Regions from separate parts of the Blastococcus sp. SYSU DS0616 genome, predicted to be linked through region 2. Evidence: riboswitches for the same ligand, from Rfam matches in the RefSeq annotation. Region 2 holds a riboswitch; each other region holds the start of a gene.
The links. A riboswitch is a leader RNA that binds a small molecule or an ion and turns the genes downstream of it on or off. The one in region 2 is predicted to bind cyclic di-AMP.
Positions count from the first base shown of each region.

Region 1: another riboswitch for cyclic di-AMP. It lies ahead of ACI79K_RS00680 (C40 family peptidase); the one in region 2 lies ahead of ACI79K_RS02830 (LysM peptidoglycan-binding domain-containing protein).
Region 3: another riboswitch for cyclic di-AMP. It lies ahead of ACI79K_RS16035 (hypothetical protein); the one in region 2 lies ahead of ACI79K_RS02830 (LysM peptidoglycan-binding domain-containing protein).
Region 4: another riboswitch for cyclic di-AMP. It lies ahead of ACI79K_RS17500 (aggregation-promoting factor C-terminal-like domain-containing protein); the one in region 2 lies ahead of ACI79K_RS02830 (LysM peptidoglycan-binding domain-containing protein).

Region 1 is NZ_JBJHAJ010000001.1:117,028-119,216, forward strand. It holds gene ACI79K_RS00675 (ScyD/ScyE family protein) at 1-574, opposite strand, end outside; cyclic di-AMP (ydaO/yuaA leader) riboswitch at 1,038-1,194, shown strand; gene ACI79K_RS00680 (C40 family peptidase) at 1,209-1,730, shown strand; gene ACI79K_RS00685 (hemerythrin domain-containing protein) at 1,874-2,189, opposite strand, start outside.
Region 2 is NZ_JBJHAJ010000003.1:42,319-44,507, forward strand. It holds gene ACI79K_RS02830 (LysM peptidoglycan-binding domain-containing protein) at 66-872, opposite strand; cyclic di-AMP (ydaO/yuaA leader) riboswitch at 956-1,049, opposite strand; gene ACI79K_RS02835 (DUF5994 family protein) at 1,429-1,929, shown strand; gene ACI79K_RS02840 (NAD-dependent epimerase/dehydratase family protein) at 2,008-2,189, shown strand, end outside.
Region 3 is NZ_JBJHAJ010000023.1:15,259-17,447, reverse strand. It holds gene ACI79K_RS16040 (SDR family oxidoreductase) at 1-548, shown strand, start outside; gene ACI79K_RS16035 (hypothetical protein) at 571-1,455, opposite strand; cyclic di-AMP (ydaO/yuaA leader) riboswitch at 1,710-1,857, opposite strand; gene ACI79K_RS16030 (bifunctional 3'-5' exonuclease/DNA polymerase) at 2,026-2,189, opposite strand, start outside.
Region 4 is NZ_JBJHAJ010000028.1:24,270-26,458, forward strand. It holds gene ACI79K_RS17500 (aggregation-promoting factor C-terminal-like domain-containing protein) at 163-1,026, opposite strand; cyclic di-AMP (ydaO/yuaA leader) riboswitch at 1,237-1,363, opposite strand; gene ACI79K_RS17505 (class I SAM-dependent methyltransferase) at 1,481-2,137, opposite strand; gene ACI79K_RS17510 (GNAT family N-acetyltransferase) at 2,184-2,189, opposite strand, start outside.

The DNA of each region.
Region 1 (2,189 bases), on a different contig from region 2:
ACGTGCTGATCTTCCCGCTGCGCAGGTCGATGGAGAGGACGGCGTTGGCGCCGGCGTCGCTGACCAGCAGCCGGTTGGGCTGGGCGAGCACCGCGAACGGGTTGGACAGCGTCTCGATCGGCACCTGCTCGCCGTCGACCTCCATGAACTGCTGCTGGCCGTCGGGGTTGTGGTCCAGCTCGTACTGGAGGAGGTCCCACGTGCGCAGGATCTGGCCGTTCGGCTTGGCCTCGACGACCACCTGGCTGGGTGTGCCGGGCGGCACGGGGGGAGCCCCCTCCTCCGCCGGCGGGGCTTCGCCCACCGCGACGAAGAGGCCGCCGTACTTGTAGTCGACACCCTGCGCGTTGCCCAGGCCGCTGAGCAGCGTCCGGACCCGCCCGTCGCGCAGGTCCACCGAGGACACCTCGCCGGAGTCGGCCTCGGCCACCACGAGCTGGTGGCCCTTGAACTCGCTGAGCTGACGCGGTCCGTCCAGCCCCGCCGCCACGGTGACGATGTCGTCCTCGCCGCCGTCCGCCAGTGCCGTCGCCGGTGACACCGCCACCAGCGCCAGCGCCGCGGCCGCTCCCACGGCCGCCCTCCCTGCCTTCATCCTGCTCCCCTTGCCTCGAGATCCCCCGTGGAACGTCCGGGAAACTGCCAGGCGTCTGCCACCGGGAAGTGAACCGTCGACGTCCGGTTCTCCCGCTCCCTGTGCGTCGTTGCTAGGTGTAGTCACTCCATCGACGGCGTCCCGGGAGGCTCCGGATCAGCCCTGTACGCGGCGGACACGGCGGAGCGCACAGCGTGCGGACCCGCCGCGACGGAGGAAGTAAGCGTGCGCTGACGATCGGTGACCGGCGAGGCCGCGCCTCGCGCCGTCGTCCGCGCGTCCACGGTGGTCGGCGCGCGAGTCGCCCGGGCCCGCCCCCGTGGTCGACACGCCGCTCGCGGGCCGGTCCCCCGCGTGTCGGCCGGTGGGTAGGTGGACGGATCCCGACCTAGCGTCGTCGCGGTCCGGACGGGATCCCGTCGTCACCGCTCCCGGTGACACCCGTCCGACACCGCCGAACCGGGCGTCGGATCCGACCGCCGCCCGGACCGGGGACCCACCGCAGCACTGGGGTGAAGCGTGGCCGCGAGCCGGTCACGCCGGGCGAGTTCCCCGCCCGAACCCGTCAGCTAACCCGGTAGGCGGTCGATGGAGAACAGGAGAACCGTCGTCCATGACGACCACGCGCACGTCCACCACCCGCCGCTCCGTCCGCGGCGCGGCGCTCGCACTCTTCACCGGAGCGGGCATCGCTCTCACCCCGTTCGCCGCCACCGCCTCCACCGGTGACGGGGGTGGCGGCGGTACGACGACCGTCGTCACCACGCCCGTCGTGGCGCCCACCCACGCCGCGCAGGTCGCCGTCGACACGGCCCTGGCGCAGCAGGGCAAGCCCTACGTCTGGGGCGGCACCGGCCCCGGCGGCTACGATTGCTCCGGCCTGACCTGGTCGGCCTACCAGGCCGCGGGCGTGGAGATCCCCCGGACCTCGCGGGCGCAGTCGACGGCGGGGGTCTACGTGGACCGGGCCCACCTGCAGCCCGGCGACCTGATCTTCTTCTACGACCCGGTCGGTCACGTCGGCATGTACATCGGCGACGGGCTGATGGTGCACTCCTCCACCTACGGCAACCCGGTGGCGGTCGTGCCGGTGGACTCGATGTGGGGCTACAACACCGCGCGTCGCGTCGTCTGATCCGGCGCTCTCCCCGGTGCCCCGGCCGATGCGGCCGGGGGCCGCGGGGCGCGGGACGCCCCCCCCCCCCCCCCCCCCCCCCCCCCCCCCCCCCCCCCCCCCCCCCCCCCCCCCCCCCCCCCCCCCCCCCCCCCCCGGGGCGTTCACACCAGGCGCAGCGTCGCCCGCTTGAGCCGCACGATCAGCCGCATGCCGCCGGACTCCACCAGCTCCCGCTGCCGTGCGCGCAATTGCTCACCGAGCTGCTCGAGCCGCTCCTCGCCCAGGGCGTGCGCCTGGGGGAACATCCGCTGCTCCTCCTCCATCGTGTGGTGGCGCAGCGTCTTCTCCAGCATGCGCACCTCGGTGGTGAACTCCGGGTCGTCGGGTGCCGTGCGCATCACGGTGGCCAGCTGGTCGTCGATCTGCCGGTGCTCGGCGTGCGCGAGGGAGAGCAGCGGCGAGACGTCGACGACGGCC
Region 2 (2,189 bases):
CCGCCCATGACGCAGCGAGCCCCTGCCCGGTGATCCGGGCAGGGGCTCGCTGCGTCATGGGGCCGTTACGGCGCCGGCACGAAGGCCACGTGCGGGTGGTCCATGTGGTTGGCGGTGGGGGAGCCGCGGTCCTCCATGGGCTGCCAGGCCCAGCCCGTCCACGTCCCGGCGATCTGCTGCTGCCAGATCACGTACTCGACGCCGAGGCGCGCCGCGTTGTCGATGACGTACTGGCTGAGCGCGTCGCCCGTGGCCCGGTCGTCGTAGACCATGAAGTCGGCGGCGCGGCCCTCCGACGGGCTGTGGCCGGGGCGGGTGAGCACCGTCGGGATGCCGAACTCCGCGGCGACCTCCGCGACGGCGGGGCGCACGTGCGGTTCCCACGCGCCGTAGGCGGCGGTGTCGAGGGCCGGCCGGTCCGCGGCGCGGCTGGCACGCTCCGGGGCCGCCGAGGGGCCGCCGACGAGGGTGAGTCGCTGCCCGACGCGCAGCACGTTCGGGTCCGCCCCGATGACCTCGAGGTTGAGGGCGTGCACGTCCTGCCAGGTGGTGCCGTGGCGGGCGGCGATGCCGCCCAGCGTGTCGCCCGGCTGCACCACGTACTCGCCGCCGGCGGGGGCGGGGGCGGCAGGGGCGGCGCCCGATCCGCCGATGACGAGGACCTGCCCGACGCGCAGGACGTTCGGGTCGGCGCCGATGGTGGCGAGGTTGTCGGCGTGGATGGTCTGCCACGAGGTGCCGTGGGCGGCCGCGAGCCCGCCCAGCGTGTCACCGGGGACGACCGTGTGCTCCCCGGGGTGGGCCTGTGCCGGACCGGCGATCGCGAGGGAGGCGGCCGCGGCGGCCGCGAGGACCACGGCCGGACGTGCCATGGCCGCCGCCGCCGCGGAGGTGCGGGTGGAGCGACCGGGTCGTGCCGTGCGGTGCTTGAGCATGGGGAAGCCTCTCGCCGCCTGCGGGGTTAGCTGTCGGGTTCGGGCGAGAGCTGCCCGGCCGCGTGCTGCGGCTTCACCCCGAGGCCGAGGGCCAGGATCTCGTGGGTTCCCCGCGCCTGCCCGTCGTGTGCACGGGTCCGGTGGCGGTGGGCAGGTTCGGCGGTCCGCCATCCGGGCCCACCCGTTGGTGGACGCAGCACGGTAGGCAGACCGCCGTCCCCGACGGCAAGGCCGCGGAGCCTCCATCGCGGGCGGCCCCGCGCGGACTGACTCGCCGTGGCCCGCCCCCGACTGCCCGTGTGCGGTGCTCGTACCGGCGGCGCACGGTCCGCGGCGCGGGCTCCGTGCTCGTCGGGTCACGAATCGTGATGACTGGCCGAAGCGGTCCGACGCGCCCGCCACGCCGTCGAGGAGTCTCGCCTCGCACCCGTCCTACGTTGACCTCGGAGCCGTCTCCCCGGCTCCCTGGGAAGAGGAAGGCGGCCGAACGCTCATGGCGACGATCACCCGTACGGTTCCGGCGATCGAGGGCTTCCGGGGTGGCATCGACGTCCGGGTGAGCCTGCGCGCCGACGCCGGATCGGGCGGTTCGGCGTTCGACGGTGCGTGGTTCCCGCGGAGCCGGGACCTCGCCGTGGAGCTGCCGGAGCTGATCGCGGCGCTGGAGCGGCGTGGTGTGCGGGTGGAGCGGTTCACCTACGCCCTCGACGCCTGGGAGCCGGCCCCCCGCAAGCTGGAGGTGCTGGGCCGCACGGTCCGCGCCGGCGGCTTCCGGAGCATGGACCCGCAGGTCGTCTGCCTCACCTGGGCCGGGGGGAACCGCCGGGCCGACCTACTGGTCGTCCCGCCGGAGACGGACGTCCTCACCGGCGCCCGGGCGCTGCGGCTGTGCACCCGGCGGGGCCTGCCGTCCTCGCCCCAGATGGTGCTCGCCGCGGCCCGTTCCACGCCCCTTCCGCAGGTGCCCACGCTGCCGGTGTCCCGCGCGGTGTAACGCTCGTCCGCCGACGGCGGATCCGCTGCCGGCGAACTGCCTGGACGCGCGGGCGCCGACCGGGCTGGAGTGCTCGGCATGAGACTCCTCGTCCTCGGCGGCACCCACTTCCTCGGCCGGCACGTGGTGGAGGCCGCGCTCGCTCGCGGGCACGACGTCGCCACCTTCACCCGGGGCCTGACGGGTCCGCCGCCGGAGGGCGCGCGGGCGCTGCACGGCGACCGCGACGACCCCGGCGCGCTGCCGCGCGCGCTGGGGGA
Region 3 (2,189 bases), on a different contig from region 2:
CCGTGCCCACGGTCTTCACCGCGTTCGCCGCGGCGTTCGGCTCGATCGACCGGGTGGTCGTGAACGCCGGCCTCGGCAAGGGCGCGCCCCTGGGCACCGGCCGGGCCGAGGCCAACCGCGAGACGGCGATGACGAACTTCGTCGGCGCGCTGGCGCAGACCGAGGCGGCGCTGGAGATCTTCCGCCGCCAGGGCCGCGGGCACCTCGTGCTGATCTCCTCGATGTCGGCGCTGCGCGGCATGCGCCGGTCGATGACCACCTACGCCGCCACCAAGGCCGGGGTCGCGTCCCTCGCCGAGGGGCTGCGGGCCGAGCGGATCCCCGGCCTGGACGTGTCGGTGATCTACCCCGGCTACATCCGGTCGGAGATGAACCAGCACGTGCAGCAGCGGACCCGGTTCATGGTGGACACCCCGACGGGCGTCCACGCCATGGTGACCGCCATCGAGGCCCGGCGGGCCACGGCCTACGTCCCCGCGTGGCCGTGGGTGCCCATCGGGCTGGCCATGCGGGTGCTGCCGCTGTCCGTGGTCCGCCGGCTCACCTAAGCACGGCCGCGGGACGGCGGGATCAGTTGTAGTTCACGTGCACGTGGTCGAAGTGGTTGGCCGTCGCGCTGCCCCGGTTCTCCATCGCCTGCCACGAGCCGCCGGGGGACGAGAGCATCCGCTGCTGCCAGATCAGGTAGTCCACGCCCAGCTCGGCCCAGTGGGCGCGGTGGTAGGCGACGATCGCGTCCCCGAGGGCGGCGTCGGACATCACCATGTAGTCCAGCGCCAGGCCCGAGGGGTGCCCGCCCGGGTCGGCGGCGCTGGCCCGGGTGCCGCCGAGGGTGATCCCCGCGGCGCCGGGCACGTTGCTGACCACCGCGTCGGCCGCGGCCTGGGTCTGCGGCTTCACGCTGCCCGCGGTGTTGGAGATGCGGGCGACCGCCGTGGCCGCCACCGAGGCGGCGGTGGTGGCGGCGGCCCGGGCCTCCTGCGTGGGCGTCGCCGCGGCGGGGGCCGCGGCCGCCCGCTCGGCGGCTGCGGCCTCCTCCGCTGCCTTCTCCTCGGCAGCCTTCGCCTCGGCCTCGGCGCGGGCGGTGGCCTCCGCCTCGGCCTTCTGCCGGTCGAGCTCGGCCTGGTCGGCCGCGGCCTGGGCCTGCTGGGCCGCGACCTGCTCGGCCTCGCGGCTGCTGCGGCTGGCCGCCAGGTCCTGCAGCGGGGCGAGGTCCTCGGCGACGTCGACCGGGCCGGAGCGGGAGGTGAGCCCGAGCTCCTGGGCGACGCTCACCGACTGCGAGGTGCCGGCCTCGGCCTGGGCGCCCGGGTCCACGCCGACGAGGGTGTTGACCAGGAGGGCACCGGCGGCGGCGACCCCGAGGTAGAACGCCGGACGGCGGAGGCCCGAGGGCGGGCGACGGCGGAGGGCGAGCGGGCCACGACGGCCCGAGGTGGTGGTGCGGGGATCCATGGGTTCGGGGTGCTCCGTTGGTGCGGCGGGGTCGGCCGGGCGAGGCGGACCGCGAGGGATGCGGGCTGCGGACCGGCGCCGGGTCGCGGGGCCACCGGGCACCGGCGGCTCGGCCGGCGGTCATCGCTGGTGGGGGCGACCGGCGGGACGCCGGGTGCGCGTGCGGTCAGGTCCGGGGACGCACCGGGGGGCGGCGGTGCCGGCGGGCGCGGGGTGGTGCGGCGGTGCAGGGGCGCGCCATGCGGCGGCTCTCCGTTTCTTCCGTCGTGCCGCCTACCGGGTTAGCTGACGGATTCGGACGGGAAGCAGCCCTACCCGCACCGGGACGTGCCCGGTGCGCGATTCACCCCAGAACTTCGGTGGGTCCCCGGCTCGCCCGCAGCTCGAAGGCGGCGGGCGACTCGGCGGCGCCCGGCAGACCCTCCCCGGATGGGGAGAGAACGATCGGCCGGGCTCCGCCACGGTAACCGTCGTTATGCAGTCGTGACAATGCGGGAGCGGTCACTTCCGCAGATCGTGACGCGTGTCGCGCCACCGTGCCGGCCCCGTCGGTGGTGTACGGCAGTCCGTTCAGCCGGCGTCGGCCCAGGACCGGACGACGGCGACGTCCAGCGGGAAGTCCACCGGGAAGGCGCCGAACAGCAGCCGCCCGGCCGTGGTGGCCGCGGCGCGCACCGCCTCGACCACGTCGTCGGCCAGGTGCTCGGGGGTGTGCACGACCACCTCGTCGTGGA
Region 4 (2,189 bases), on a different contig from region 2:
AAGCTTTACCTGCGTCCTCGGGGCCGACGACGCAGGTAAAGCCTCCAATGCCTCAGCGGGGACGCCCCCGTCCGAAGACCACCCCGAGCGTGGTGACGTGCTGGAACGGCCTCGCCGCAGGGTCCCGCCCCGCGCGGGCGAGGGGCGGGGGCAGAGGCCCGCTCAGTACCAGCCGGTGGCCTGGGAGTGCGACCACGCGCCGCACGGGGAGCCGTAGCGGTTGTTGATGTAGATCAGGCCGGCGTCGATCTGCCGGTAGCCGTCGGAGGTCTTGGCGATGCCGGTCCCGGCCCAGGTGGAGTCGAGGAACTGCGCGATGCCGTAGGCGGTGCTCCGCGGGTTCTGGGCGTTCGGGTTCCACCCGCTCTCCTTGCCCCACAGGCTCTCCAGGCAGCTGAACTCGCTGCCCGAGCCGCCGAGCTTGCCCATCGCGTACTCCTGGAAGGAGCCGGCCGGGGCCGCGGCGGCCGGCGCGGGAGCGCTCCGGGCAGGAGCCGGAGCCGGGGCCGGGGCCGGGGCTGGTGCGGCCGGCGCCGGGGTGCGGGCGGCCTGCTCCCGGGCCGCCTGCACGCGGGCGGCCTCCTCGGCAGCGGCCTTGCGGGCGGCCTCCTCGGCAGCGGCCTTGCGCGCGGCCTCCTCCTCGGCGGCGCGGCGGGCGGCCTCCTCGGCGGCACGGCGGTCCAGCTCGGCCTGCTCGGCCGCGGCCCGCGCCTCCGCTGCGGCGGCCTGCTCGGCCGCGCGCTCGCTGCGGCTCGCGGCCAGCTGGCCGAGGGTGTCGGCCGCGGCCACCGTCACGTCGGGCGCGGGGGTCTCGTCGGTGATGCCGAGCTGCTCGGCGACGCTGACGGAGGCCAGCTCCGGCTCGGCCTGGGCGACCGGCTCGTCGGCGACGACGCCGTTGGCCAGCAGGCCGCCTGCCGCGGCGACCGCCAGGAGCAGCAGCGCGGAACGGCGGACCGTCTTCGTCGAACGGCGCCCGGTCGTGGGGCGGAGAGCACGGGTGATCGAGGTGGCGCGAAGGTTCATGGGGAGGAACTGCTCCAGGGGCAGGGGGCGGCAGGGCCGGCGACGGCGGCGGGAACTGCTGCGGGGATGGTCGAGGGGCAGCGGTGTCGGGCGTACGCCCGGGCGCTCAGCGCGGGGAAGGCGCGCGCGAGGCTCCGTACCGGCTGCGGTTCCGTGCAAGGTGGGCCCGCAGGCTCGCCATGCGGCGGCTCTCCGTTTCTTCCGTCGTGCCGCCTACCGGGTTAGCTGACGGATTCGGGCGGGAAGCGGCCCTACCCGCGCCAGGACGTGCCCCGGCGCGCGATTCACCCCAGTACTTCGGTGGGTCCCCGGCTCGCCCTCGGCGGGCGACTCGGCGGCGCCCGGCGGACCTCCCCCGGATGGGGAGAGAACGACCGGCCGGGCGGGACCCACGGTAACCAGCGTTATCCGTTCGTGACAATCCCCTGGCGGGAAAAGGAACGGGAGGTGACCGTCAGGGGAGCCGCCAGACCGTGGTCCGGCGCACCGGCACCGGCCCGGTGGGCGACGGCTCGGTGTCGGGCACGTCGTAGACCGCCAGCGCTTCCAGCCGGTCCTCGGGGAGGTACACCCGCCCGGGATCACCGATCAGCACCTCGGCACCGCCGGCCCGGGCCGCCTCGAGGAAGGGCAGCACCCGGTCGGTCATCTCCCGGTCGTAGCAGACGTCGCCGGCGAGGACGACCGCGACGTCGGGCGGCTCGCCCCCGAGCACGTCGCCGGCGGGCGTGATGCCCGGGGTGCCGTTCCGCTCGGCGTTGACGGCGATCGCGGTCAGCGCGAACGGGTCGACGTCGCTGGCGAGCACCGCGGTCGCGCCGGCCAGGACCGCCGCGACCGCGACCAGGCCGCTGCCCGCCCCCAGGTCCAGCACGGTGCGCCCGGCCACCAGGCCGGGGTGGTCGAGCACGTGGCGGGCCAGCGCCTGGCCGCCCGGCCAGGCCGCGGCCCAGAACGGCGGGTCCGTGGAGGTGCGCCCGTGCTCGGCCTCCATCGCCTCCCACAGGGCGACGACGTCGGCGGCGACCAGCAGCTCCACCTCGGGCACCAGGTCCGGCCGGACCGGCCGGGTGTGGGCGCGGACGAACTCCGCAGGGATGGAACGATCCACCCCGGCAGTCAACCGCACGCGGCCGGCGGCGGTGGGACCGCCCGGCTCAGAG